DNA from 2 places in the Nonomuraea sp. B1E8 genome. Region 1 is predicted to be linked to the other one. Evidence: riboswitches for the same ligand, from Rfam matches in the RefSeq annotation. Region 1 holds a riboswitch; the other holds the start of a gene.
What was found. Region 1 has a riboswitch for glycine ahead of gcvT (glycine cleavage system aminomethyltransferase GcvT). Riboswitches for the same ligand answer to the same signal wherever they lie in the genome.

Region 1 (5,321 bases):
GCCCGATGCCGATCTTGAAGAGATCGAAGACGCTGATCGCCATTGATGACGCGCCCTTCATGAGTGCCGGGGCCCGGACGCGGGCCCCGGCGTCAGCCGATGAGACCCGGCAGGGTCAGGACTCGCCCGAGGTGAGCGCGGCGTACTCCTCGGCGGAGAGCAGGTCCTCCGGGTCGCCCTCCATGCGCACCCGGAACATCCAGCCCTCGCCGTACGGGTCGCTGTTGGCCAGGCTCGGGTCGTCCACGATGGCCTGGTTGACCTCGACGATCTCGCCGCCGACGGGCGTGTAGATCTCGCTGACCGACTTGGTCGACTCGACCTCGCCGACGGAGTCGCCCGGCTCGGTGATCGAACCGATCTCGGGGAGCTGCACGAAGACGACGTCACCAAGGGCGTCGGCGGCGTAGGCCGTGATGCCGACGGTCACGGTGAGGCCGTCCTCGACCCCGGAAACCCACTCGTGTTCCTTGGTGTAGCTCAGGTCGTCAGGGATGTTGCTCACTTGTTCCTCCTGTAAAAGGGCAGCTCGACCAGGTCCATGGGTTCATGGCTGCCCCGGATGTCCACAGCCAGGCCTGAGTCGGCGCCGGTGTCCACGTAGGCCAGCGCGATGGGCTTGCCCAGGGTCTGGGAGGGCGCACCGCTGGTGACCTCGCCGACGACGGCGCCGTCCTTGGTGACCGGGTAGCCGTGGCGCGGCACCCGGCGGCCCCGGGCGACCAGACCGACGAGACGGCGCCGCGGCGGATCGTCCTTGACCGCCTCGAGCGCCGACCTGCCGACGAAGTCGCCCGGCTTGTCGAATTTCACCACCCTGCCCAGCCCCGCGTCGAACGGGGTCAGCTCGGCGCTCAGCTCGTTGCCGTACAGGGGCATGCCGGCTTCGAGTCTGAGCGTGTCGCGGCTGGACAGTCCGGCGGGCTTGAGCCCGTACGGCTCGCCCGCGGCCACGAGCGCGTGCCAGAGCGGCACCGCGTCCTGGACGGCCACGAACAGCTCGAACCCGTCCTCGCCGGTGTAGCCGGTGCGCGCGATGAGCGCCTGCCGCCCGTCGACCAGCCCTGGCAGGCCCGCGTAGTACTTGAGCCCGGCCAGGTCGGCGTCGGTGAGCGTGGCGAGGATCTCCTGGGAGCGGGGTCCCTGGACGGCGATCAGCGCGTACTGCTGCGAACGGTCGTCGACCACGGCGTCGTACGCCTTGGAGCGGCTCTCCAGCTCGCCGGCGACCTTCTCGTAGTTCGAGGCGTTCGCGACGACCATGAACTCCTCGTCCCCGAGCCGGTAGACGATGAGGTCGTCCAGCACCCCGCCCCGCTCGTTGACGATCATGGTGTATCTCGCTCGTCCGGGCGCCACGGCCGACATGTTGCCGACCAGCGCGTAGTCCAGCGCGGCGGCGGTCTGCGGCCCGGTCACGAAGATCTCGCCCATGTGCGAGAGGTCGAACAGCCCGGCGGCCTCGCGGACGGCCCTGTGCTCCGCGGACTCGCTCCCGTACCGGAGTGGCATGAGCCAGCCCGCGAAGTCGGTCAGCGTCGCGCCGAGGCTTTCGTGCACGTCTCGTAGCGGAGTAGGTCGGGACATTTATCGCACCTCAGGACAGGATTGGATGCCAGCATCCTCCCCCTCTGTCATCGATGCCTGAGAGCTTCGCCCGAGTTTTGCCGGACTTTCACCTTCGGCGAGGCCCTGCGGGCCTGCTTTCCAGAGGTCACCTTCCGAGGAGACGTGCTCCTGGTCAGCCGTGCGGTCCTTTGCCTTGAGAGGTTCGCGGGGAGGGCTTGCTCCTTCAGGGACCCTGACCGGCTGTCAGGGTGCTCTCCCGCACGGTTTGCTGGTGTGTCCCGCCAGCCTAGTAGTGATTTGGGGGTCTTGTCGCGTTCGCTCGTCAGCAGGCGGCCACCAGGGCCTCGAAGAGGGCGTGGTCCTCGGCCGCCTCCGGATGCCACTGCGCCGCAACGGTGAACGGTCCCGAGTCCAGCTCCACCCCTTCGACGGTGCCGTCGGCGGCGGTCGCGGTCACGGTGAGGCCGGGGGCGAGCCGGTCGACGGCCTGGTGGTGATAGTGCGGCACCGTCACGGGCGCCGTGCCCAGCGCCTTGGCCAGCCGGGTGCCGGGGACGGGGGTGATGGGCAGGTGACCGAAACGTCCGGGCGCGGGGGAGTGGCCCGTGTGGCCGACCACGTCGGGCAGGTGCTGGTGGAGGGTGCCGCCGAGGGCCACGTTGAGCACCTGGAGGCCCCGGCAGATGCCGAGGAAGGGTAGTCCGGCGTCGAGGGCTGCGGCCAGCACGGCGAACTCGGCCTGGTCACGAAATTTGCGGATATAGCCGGTACGCTCCTCCGGCGTCTCGCCGTACCTCGCCGGATCGATGTCGCCGCCCCCGGCCAGGACGAGCCCGTCGAGGCGGCTCACCACCTGCGCGGCGTCCCCCGCGGGCGGCAGCACGACCGGCTGGCCGCCGGCCCGGACGACCTGCTCGACGTACATGTACGGCAGGAGCGCGACCGGCATGTCCTGCCAGACCGTGAACGTCGCCGGCTCCACGTAACACGTGACCCCGATGACGGGACGTCGCACGATGACCTCCTAGAGCGGCGTGACGTAGGCGCCGGAGATGCCGCCGTCCACCAGGAACTCGCTGCCCGTGATGAACGACGCGTCGTCGCTGGCCAGGAACGCGACCGCCGCCGCGATCTCCGACGCCTCGGCGAAGCGCCCGACCGGGACGTGCACCAGACGCCGCTGCGCCCGCTCGGGGTCTTTCGCGAACAACTCCCGCAGCAGCGGCGTGTTCACCGGCCCTGGGCACAGCGCGTTCACCCGGATGCCCTCGCGGGCGAACTGCACGCCCAGCTCGCGCGACATCGCCAGCACCCCGCCCTTGGACGCCGTGTAGGAGATCTGCGAGGTCGCCGAGCCCATGACGGCCACGAACGACGCGGTGTTGATGATCGAGCCCTTGCCCTGGCGCCGCATGTACGGGATGGCGTGCTTGCAGCACAGGTAGACGCTGGTCAGGTTCACGTCCTGGACGCGGCGCCACGCGTCGATGCCGGTCTCCAGGATCGAGTCGTCGTCGGGCGGCGAGATGCCGGCGTTGTTGAAGGCGATGTCCACGCTGCCGTAGGTGTCGAACGCCGTACGGAACATCCGGGCGACGTCGTCCTCGTCGGCCACGTCGACGCGCGCGAACAGGCCGCCGACCTCGTTCGCGGCCTTGACGCCCGCCTCCTCGTCGAGGTCGGCGCAGACCACCCTGGCGCCCTCTTCGGCGAACCTGCGCGCGGTGGCCAGCCCGATGCCGCCGCCCGCGCCGGTGATCACAGCCACCCGATCCTGCAGTCTCTTCACGTGCTGCCTCACTCCCAGGAGATGAAGACGTTCTTGGTCTCCGTGAACGCCGCCAGGGCGTCGGGGCCGAGCTCCCGGCCCAGCCCTGACTGCTTGAACCCGCCGAACGGGGTCCAGTAGCGGACCGACGCGTTGGAGTTCACCGACAGGGCGCCCGCCTCGACCGCTCTGGACACGCGGAGCGCGCGCCCGACGTCGCGGGTCCAGATGGAGCCGCTCAGCCCGTAGGGGGTGTCGTTGGCGATGCGTACGGCGTCCGCCTCGTCCTCGAAGGGCGCCACCGACACGACCGGCCCGAAGATCTCTTCGGTGAACGCACGGTCGGTGACGTCCGGGGTGAGCACGGTCGGCGGGAACCAGTAGCCCTTGCCGCCGGGGCACGACCCCTGGAGGTAGGGGGCGCCGTCCTGGACGAAGCCGCGCACGCGGTCGAGGTGCTCGGCGCTGATCAGCGGGCCCATCTCGGTGCTCTCGTCGCGGGGGTCGCCGACGACGACGCCGCGTACGGCCTCGGAGAGGCGCTCCATGAAGGCGTCGTACACGCTTGCCTGGACGAGCAGCCGGGACCTGGCGCAGCAGTCCTGTCCGGCGTTGTCGAAGACCGCGTAGGGGGCCGCTTGTGCCGCTCTGTCGAGATCGGCGTCCGCAAAGATGATATTTGCGGACTTGCCGCCTAGCTCCAGCGTGACCCGCTTGACCTGGGCCGCCGCCTTGGCCGCGATCTCCTTGCCCACCTCGGTCGAACCGGTGAACACGATCTTGGCCACGTCGGGGTGCTCCACCAGCCGGGCGCCCGCGACCTCCCCCGCCCCGGGCAACACCTGGAGCACTCCCTCGGGCAGGCCCGCCGCCAGGGCCAGCTCGGCCAGCCTCAGCGCGGTCAGCGGAGTCCACTCGGCCGGCTTGACGATCACCGTGTTGCCGGCCGCCAGCGCCGGGGCCACCCCCCACGACATGATCAGCATGGGGAAGTTCCACGGCACGATGACGCCCACCACGCCCAGCGGCTCCTGGAAGGTCACATCCACGCCGCCGGGCACCGGGATCTGCTTGCCGTGGTCGCGCTCGGGCGCCCCGGCGTAGAAGTGCAGCACGTCGCGTACGGCGCCCGCCTCCCAGCGGGCGTTGCCGATCGGGTGCCCGGCGTTGGCCAGCTCCAGCCGCGCCAGCTCCTCGCCGTGCTCGCCCACCAGGTCGGCGAACCTCCTCAGCAGCCGCGCCCGGTCACCGGGCGCCACCTGCCGCCAGGCGGCGTACGCCTTCCTGGCCCGCTCCACCGCCCGGTCGATCTCGGCCGCGTCGGCGAGTTCGACGTCGGCGATGACGTCCTCCGTCGCCGGATTGACGATCTTCATCGGTCACCCGTCACATTCGCTCGAAACCACGGAACATCTCCCAGTCCGTCACCGCCGCGTCGAACGCCGCCAGCTCCACGCGCGCGTTGTTCGCGTAGTGCTCGACGACGTCCTCGCCGAACGCCTCGCGCGCCAGCTTCGACCCCTCGAACAGGGGGAGCGCGTCGCGCAGCGTGTGCGGCACGGTCTCCGCGCCCGAGTCGTAGGCGTTGCCCTCGAACGCGTCCTCCAGCGGCAGCTCGTTGTCGATGCCGTGCAGCCCGGCCGCCACCAGCCCCGCCACCGCCAGGTACGGGTTGACGTCGCCGCCCGGCACGCGGTTCTCGATCCGCAGCGACGGCCCGTGGCCGACGAGCCTGAGCGCGCAGGTGCGGTTGTCGACACCCCACTTGATCGCCGTGGGGGCGAAGCTGCCCGGCGTGTAACGCTTGTAGGAGTTGATGTTGGGGGCGTACAGCAGGGTGAGCTCGCGCAGGCAGGCCTGCTGCCCGGCGATGAAGCGGGCGCCGAGCTGCGAGAGCCCGTACGGCCCCGGCCCGGCCATGACGGGGTCGCCGTCGAGGCTCCTGAGCGAGATGTGGATGTGGCAGGAGTTGCCCTCGCGCTGG
Region 2 (5,321 bases), on a different contig from region 1:
CGAGCAGCTCGATGGCCAGCGCGCTCGTCTGCGCGTCCGCGCCTCCCTCCACGGTCTCCGCGAACTCCGCGCAGGCCAGCTCCAGGTGCGCGATGCCGAGCCGGACCCGCAGCCCCGGCGTCTCCTCCTCGGGCACGGCCTCCAGGGCGTCCAGGAGGAGCTCAGCCGCCGCCCCGGGCTCTCCGTGCTCCATCAGCAGGTCGGCCAGCTCCTGCGCGGCGCGCGCGGCGACCTCGCCGTCGCCGGCCGCCATCGCGGCCCGCAGCTCCCGCTCCGCCTCCTCCAGGTCCAGCGCCCGCACGGCCAGCCGGGCCAGCGCGAGGTGGGCCAACGGGACGTACGCGGCCGCCCCGACCCCCAGCACGGCCTGCCAGGCGGCCCTGGCCTGCTCGGCCCGCCCTTCCCGCTCGAACCCCTGGGCCAGGTGGCAGGCGGCCTGCGAAGCGTATTCGGGGTGCCCTGTCGCCAGGGCGGTCCTGGCGGCGGCCCTGGCGGCCTCGACGTCGCCGCGCTCCTCCAGCACCACGGCCAGCCCGACGGCGGCCTGAGCCCTGTCGGGCTCGTCGGGGTCGGCGGCGAGCTCGCCGAGAATGGCGGCGGCGCCGTCGAGGTCGCCGCGTTCGGCCAGACGCCGGGCGGTGTCGAGAGGCGGGGTCTCCAGCTCTGAGGACGTCAAGAGAGCTCCTTCTGGCGACGGTCGCCCTGAGCCTAACGACTTCCGGCGATCATGTCTGCCCGGTTGCCGCCGAAGGTCTGACCCTCCCGGTGTCTAGTCCTCGTACGCCTCCAGCGGGGGGCACGAGCAGACCAGGTTGCGGTCGCCGTAGGCCTGGTCGATGCGGCGCACCGGCACCCAGTATTTGCCGTCGCGCAGCGACGGCAGCGGGTAGGCGGCCTCGGTCCGCGTGTACGGGTGGTGCCACTCGTCGGCGCTGACCGACTCCGCGGTGTGCGGCGCGTTGCGCAGGGGGTTGTCGGTCTTGTCGTAGTCGCCGGACGCCACCTTGGCGATCTCGCCCCTGATGGCGATCATCGCGTCGGCGAACCGGTCGAGCTCGCCGAGGTCCTCGCTCTCTGTCGGCTCGATCATGAGGGTCCCGGCGACGGGGAACGACATGGTGGGCGCGTGGAAGCCGTAGTCGATGAGGCGCTTGGCCACGTCGTCCACGGTGACGCCGGTCTCCTTGGTGATCTGGCGCAGGTCGATGATGCACTCGTGGGCCACCAGCCCGCCGCGTCCGGTGTAGAGCACCGGGAAGTGGGGTGCCAGCCGCTTGGCGAGGTAGTTGGCCGACAGGATGGCCTGCTCGGTGGCCGCCGTGAGGCCGTCGGAGCCCATCATCCGGATGTACGCCCACGAGATCGGCAGGATCCCGGCCGACCCGTAGGGTGCCGCGGAGACGGGCCCCACCGGCGAGCCGTCACGCAGCGGGTGACCGGGCAGGTAGGGGGCCAGGTGGCCGCGGACCGCGACGGGGCCGACGCCGGGGCCGCCGCCGCCGTGCGGGATGCAGAACGTCTTGTGCAGGTTGAGGTGGGACACGTCGGCCCCGAACTCGCCGGGCCTGGCCAGCCCGACCAGCGCGTTGAGGTTGGCGCCGTCGACGTAGACCTGGCCGCCTGCCTGGTGCACCTTGGCGCAGATCTCGGTGATGGTCTCCTCGTAGACGCCGTGCGTCGACGGGTAGGTCACCATGATCGCGGCGAGCGCGTCGCGGTGCTTGGCGATCTTGGCGTCGAGGTCGGCCAGGTCGACGTTCCCCTCGGAGTCGCAGGCCACGACCACGACCCGCATGCCGGCCATGACGGCGCTGGCGGCGTTGGTGCCGTGGGCCGAGGAGGGGATGAGGCAGACGTCGCGCCCGCTGTCACCGCCCGCGTGGTGGTAGGCGCGGATGGCCAGCAGCCCGGCGAACTCGCCCTGGGAGCCGGCGTTGGGCTGGATGGAGACGGCGTCGTAGCCGGTCACCTCGGCCAGCCAGCGCTCCAGCGTGCCGATCAGCTCAAGGTAGCCCTCGGCCTGGGCGGCGGGCGCGTAAGGATGGACGGCGGCGAACTCCGGCCAGGTGATCGGCTCCATCTCGGTGGTCGCGTTGAGCTTCATCGTGCAGGAGCCCAGCGGGATCATGGAGCGGTCGAGCGCGATGTCCTTGTCCTGCAGCCGGCGCAGGTAGCGCAGCATCGCGGTCTCGGAGCGGTGGTCGTGGAAGACCGGGTGGGTCAGGTAGGCGGACTCGCGCAGCAGCGAGGCGGGCAGCGCGTCGGCGGCGCCCTCGGCGTCGGTGCAGGGGGCCGTGACGTCGAACGCGGCCTGCACCGTGGCCAGCTCGGCGGCCCCGGTCTTCTCGTCGCAGGCGATCGAGACGTGGTCGGCGTCCACCTGCCAGAGGTTTACGCCCCGCTCGGCGGCGGCGGCGACCACGGCGGACGCCCGCCCGGGCACGCGCACGAGCACGGTGTCGAAGAACTCGGCGTGCACGACCTCCACGCCCGCCCGGCGCAGCCCTTCGGCCAGGGCGGCGGCGTGGCGGTGCACCCGGTGGGCGATGCGGCGCAGGCCCTCCGGGCCGTGGTAGACGGCGTACATGCTCGCGATGACGGCGAGCAGGACCTGCGCGGTGCAGATGTTGCTGGTGGCCTTCTCGCGGCGGATGTGCTGCTCGCGGGTCTGCAGGGCCAGGCGGTAGGCGGGGTCGCCGTCGGCGTCGACGGAGACGCCGACCAGGCGGCCGGGCAGTTGCCGCTGCAGGCCCTCGCGTACGGACATGTAGGCGGCGTGCGGCCCGCCGAACCCGAAGGGCACCCCGAACCGCTGCGAGGAGCCCACGGCGATGTCGGCGCCCAGCTCGCCGGGGGCGGCCACGAGCGTCAGCGCCAGCAGGTCCGCGGCGGCCACGACGAGGGCGCCCGCCTCGTGCGCGGCGGCGGACACGGCGCGGAAGTCGCGCAGCCGGCCGGACGCGCCGGGGTACTGCACGAGCACGCCGAAGCACTCGGGCAGCTCGCCGTCGAGGGAGTGTTCCACGAGCGTGATGCCGAGCGGCTCGGCCCTGGTGGCGAGGACGGCCTTGGTCTGGGGCAGCGCGTCGGCGTCGACGACGAACACGGCGCTCTTGGACGTGCCCGCCCTGCGGGCCAGCGTCATGGCCTCGGCCGCGGCGGTCGCCTCGTCGAGGAGCGAGGCGCCCGACACCGGCAGGCCTGTGAGGTCGGAGACGACGGTCTGGAAGTTGAGCAGCGCCTCGAGGCGGCCCTGCGAGATCTCCGGCTGGTAGGGGGTGTAGGCGGTGTACCAGCCCGGGTTCTCCAGCAGGTTGCGGCGGATGACGGCGGGCGTGACGGTGTCGTGGTAGCCCAGCCCGATCATCGAGGTCAGCACCTGGTTGCGATCGGCCAGGGCGCGCAGCTCGGCGATGGCCTCGGCCTCGGCGGCGGGGGCGGGCAGCGTGAGCCGGTCCTTGGCCCTGATGGACTCGGGGACGGCGACCGCCACCAGGTCCGCCACGGACTCGAAGCCCACGGCTTCGAGCATGCGCTGCTGTTCGGGCTCGGAGGGGCCGATGTGCCGGGACGAGAACGGCGGGGCGGACAGATCGGTCATGGAGATGCCTCCCGAGGCTGTGGAGACCGGCGCCAGGGCGCGGGCGTGTGCCGGATCTCCCCCTCTGTCAGCGCGGCCCGGACAAGCACGGGGCCGCGACCTGAGAGCTTCACCCCCGGTGGGGCTTGCACCGTCGGTGAGGCGCGCCTGGCGGGTGCGCCTGCTTTCCAGAGTTGCCTCGCCCGAGCGGTACGGGATGCCTGAGAGATTCCGGGGAGGGTTGCTCCTTCGGCGCCCCGGAGCCCAGGGGCCCGGGGACTCTCCCGCACGGGGTCGTCGGCCTTGCTGCCCTCAGGTTACTACGCCCGATTCGTACGGCTGCCAGGAGCCGTGCTCACCCCGTGCGGCGGGCGCGGCGGCGGCGGGCGAGTTCGTCAGCGGGATGGTCGGCCGGGACGGTGTCCTCGACCGCCGCGCGTTCCCCCGGCAGCTCCGCGAGGGAGCCCTCGACCTCGCGCCAGACCCGGCCGAGCGCGATGCCGAACACGCCCTGGCCGCCCTGGAGCAGGTCGATCACCTCGTCGGCCGAGGTGCACTCGTAGACGCTGACGCCGTCGCTCATGAGCGTGATCTGCGCGAGGTCGGCGACCCCGCGGTCACGCAGATGTTGCACGGCCGTGCGGATCTGCTGCAACGACACCCCGGTGTCGAGGAGCCGCTTGACGACCTTGAGGACCAGGATGTCGCGGAAGCTGTAGAGACGCTGGGAGCCGGAGCCCTGCGCGGCTCTTATCGTGGGCTCGACGAGGCCCGTGCGCGCCCAGTAGTCGAGCTGCCGATAGGTGATGCCGGCCGCCGAGCATGCCGTCGGCCCGCGGTATCCGATGTCGCCCGGCAGCGCCGCGGGCTGTTCGTCGAAGAGCAGACCCTGCTCCCCGGCACGCTGCCGCGCGCTTTCGCGCCGCACCGGATCTTCCTGGCCGGCCGTCTTTCCCTCGCCGCTGCTGACCGCCACGCGGACCTCCGGCTTTCTCTCATCCCGTGGCCTGATCTGGGGGTACGTGAAGCGCGGCCACGGGTTTCACTTGCACCGTAGGACCGCGACCATGCTCAGTCAACGATCCGGCTCGGCGCGTCGTGAAGCGTAAATGCACTGAAATACCTACCCCGCCCGGCCGAAGTCCTCGGGAGTGATCGTGTCAAGAAACTCCCTGAACTTCTCCACCTCGTCTTCCTGGTCGTCCGGGATGATCACCCCGGCCTCCTGGACGACCTCTTCGCTGGCGAAGATGCGCGCCCCGGTGCGCAGGGCCAGCGCGATCGAGTCGGACGGCCGCGCGCTCACCTCCACGCCGTTGGAGAACACCAGGTCGGCGAAGAAGATGCCGTCACGCAGGGCGACGATGTTGACCGCCCGCAGGCCTACGCCCAGCGCGCTCAGCACGTCACGGAAGAGGTCGTGGGTGAGCGGCCGCGGCGGAGGCTCCTCTGCCTGGGCCAGGGCGATGGCCGTGGCTTCCGTCATGCCAATCCATATAGGAAGGAACCGCTCCCCGTGTGCCTCCTTCAGCAAGACGATCGGCTGATTTGTGGGCATTTCAACCCGAACGCCCACAACCTCCATCTGCAACACGGGCTGCTCCGTATTCCTGACCGGTGACCCGGCACAGCTATTTGGTCGTTGCTTCTGCTGACTGGCTTCTGCATTTCAACGTAACACCCGGCAGGCCTGGAATGTGCCCCCGCCTCCCAGCTCACCGCGCTCTCAGCGCCCCAGCAC

Region 2: another riboswitch for glycine. It lies ahead of gcvP (aminomethyl-transferring glycine dehydrogenase); the one in region 1 lies ahead of gcvT (glycine cleavage system aminomethyltransferase GcvT).

The regions. Positions count from the first base shown of each region.
Region 1 is NZ_JBDPLS010000010.1:215,589-220,909, forward strand. It holds gene ABGA98_RS30470 (L-serine ammonia-lyase) at 1-43, opposite strand, end outside; gene gcvH (glycine cleavage system protein GcvH) at 116-505, opposite strand; gene gcvT (glycine cleavage system aminomethyltransferase GcvT) at 502-1,587, opposite strand; glycine riboswitch at 1,622-1,721, opposite strand; glycine riboswitch at 1,741-1,838, opposite strand; gene ABGA98_RS30485 (gamma-glutamyl-gamma-aminobutyrate hydrolase family protein) at 1,892-2,584, opposite strand; gene ABGA98_RS30490 (3-oxoacyl-ACP reductase) at 2,594-3,358, opposite strand; gene ABGA98_RS30495 (aldehyde dehydrogenase family protein) at 3,367-4,713, opposite strand; gene ABGA98_RS30500 (glutamine synthetase family protein) at 4,724-5,321, opposite strand, start outside.
Region 2 is NZ_JBDPLS010000004.1:604,387-609,707, reverse strand. It holds gene ABGA98_RS17695 (tetratricopeptide repeat protein) at 1-676, opposite strand, end outside; gene gcvP (aminomethyl-transferring glycine dehydrogenase) at 770-3,601, opposite strand; glycine riboswitch at 3,779-3,877, opposite strand; gene ABGA98_RS17685 (MerR family transcriptional regulator) at 3,936-4,556, opposite strand; gene ABGA98_RS17680 (bifunctional nuclease family protein) at 4,704-5,174, opposite strand; gene ABGA98_RS17675 (MerR family transcriptional regulator) at 5,307-5,321, opposite strand, start outside.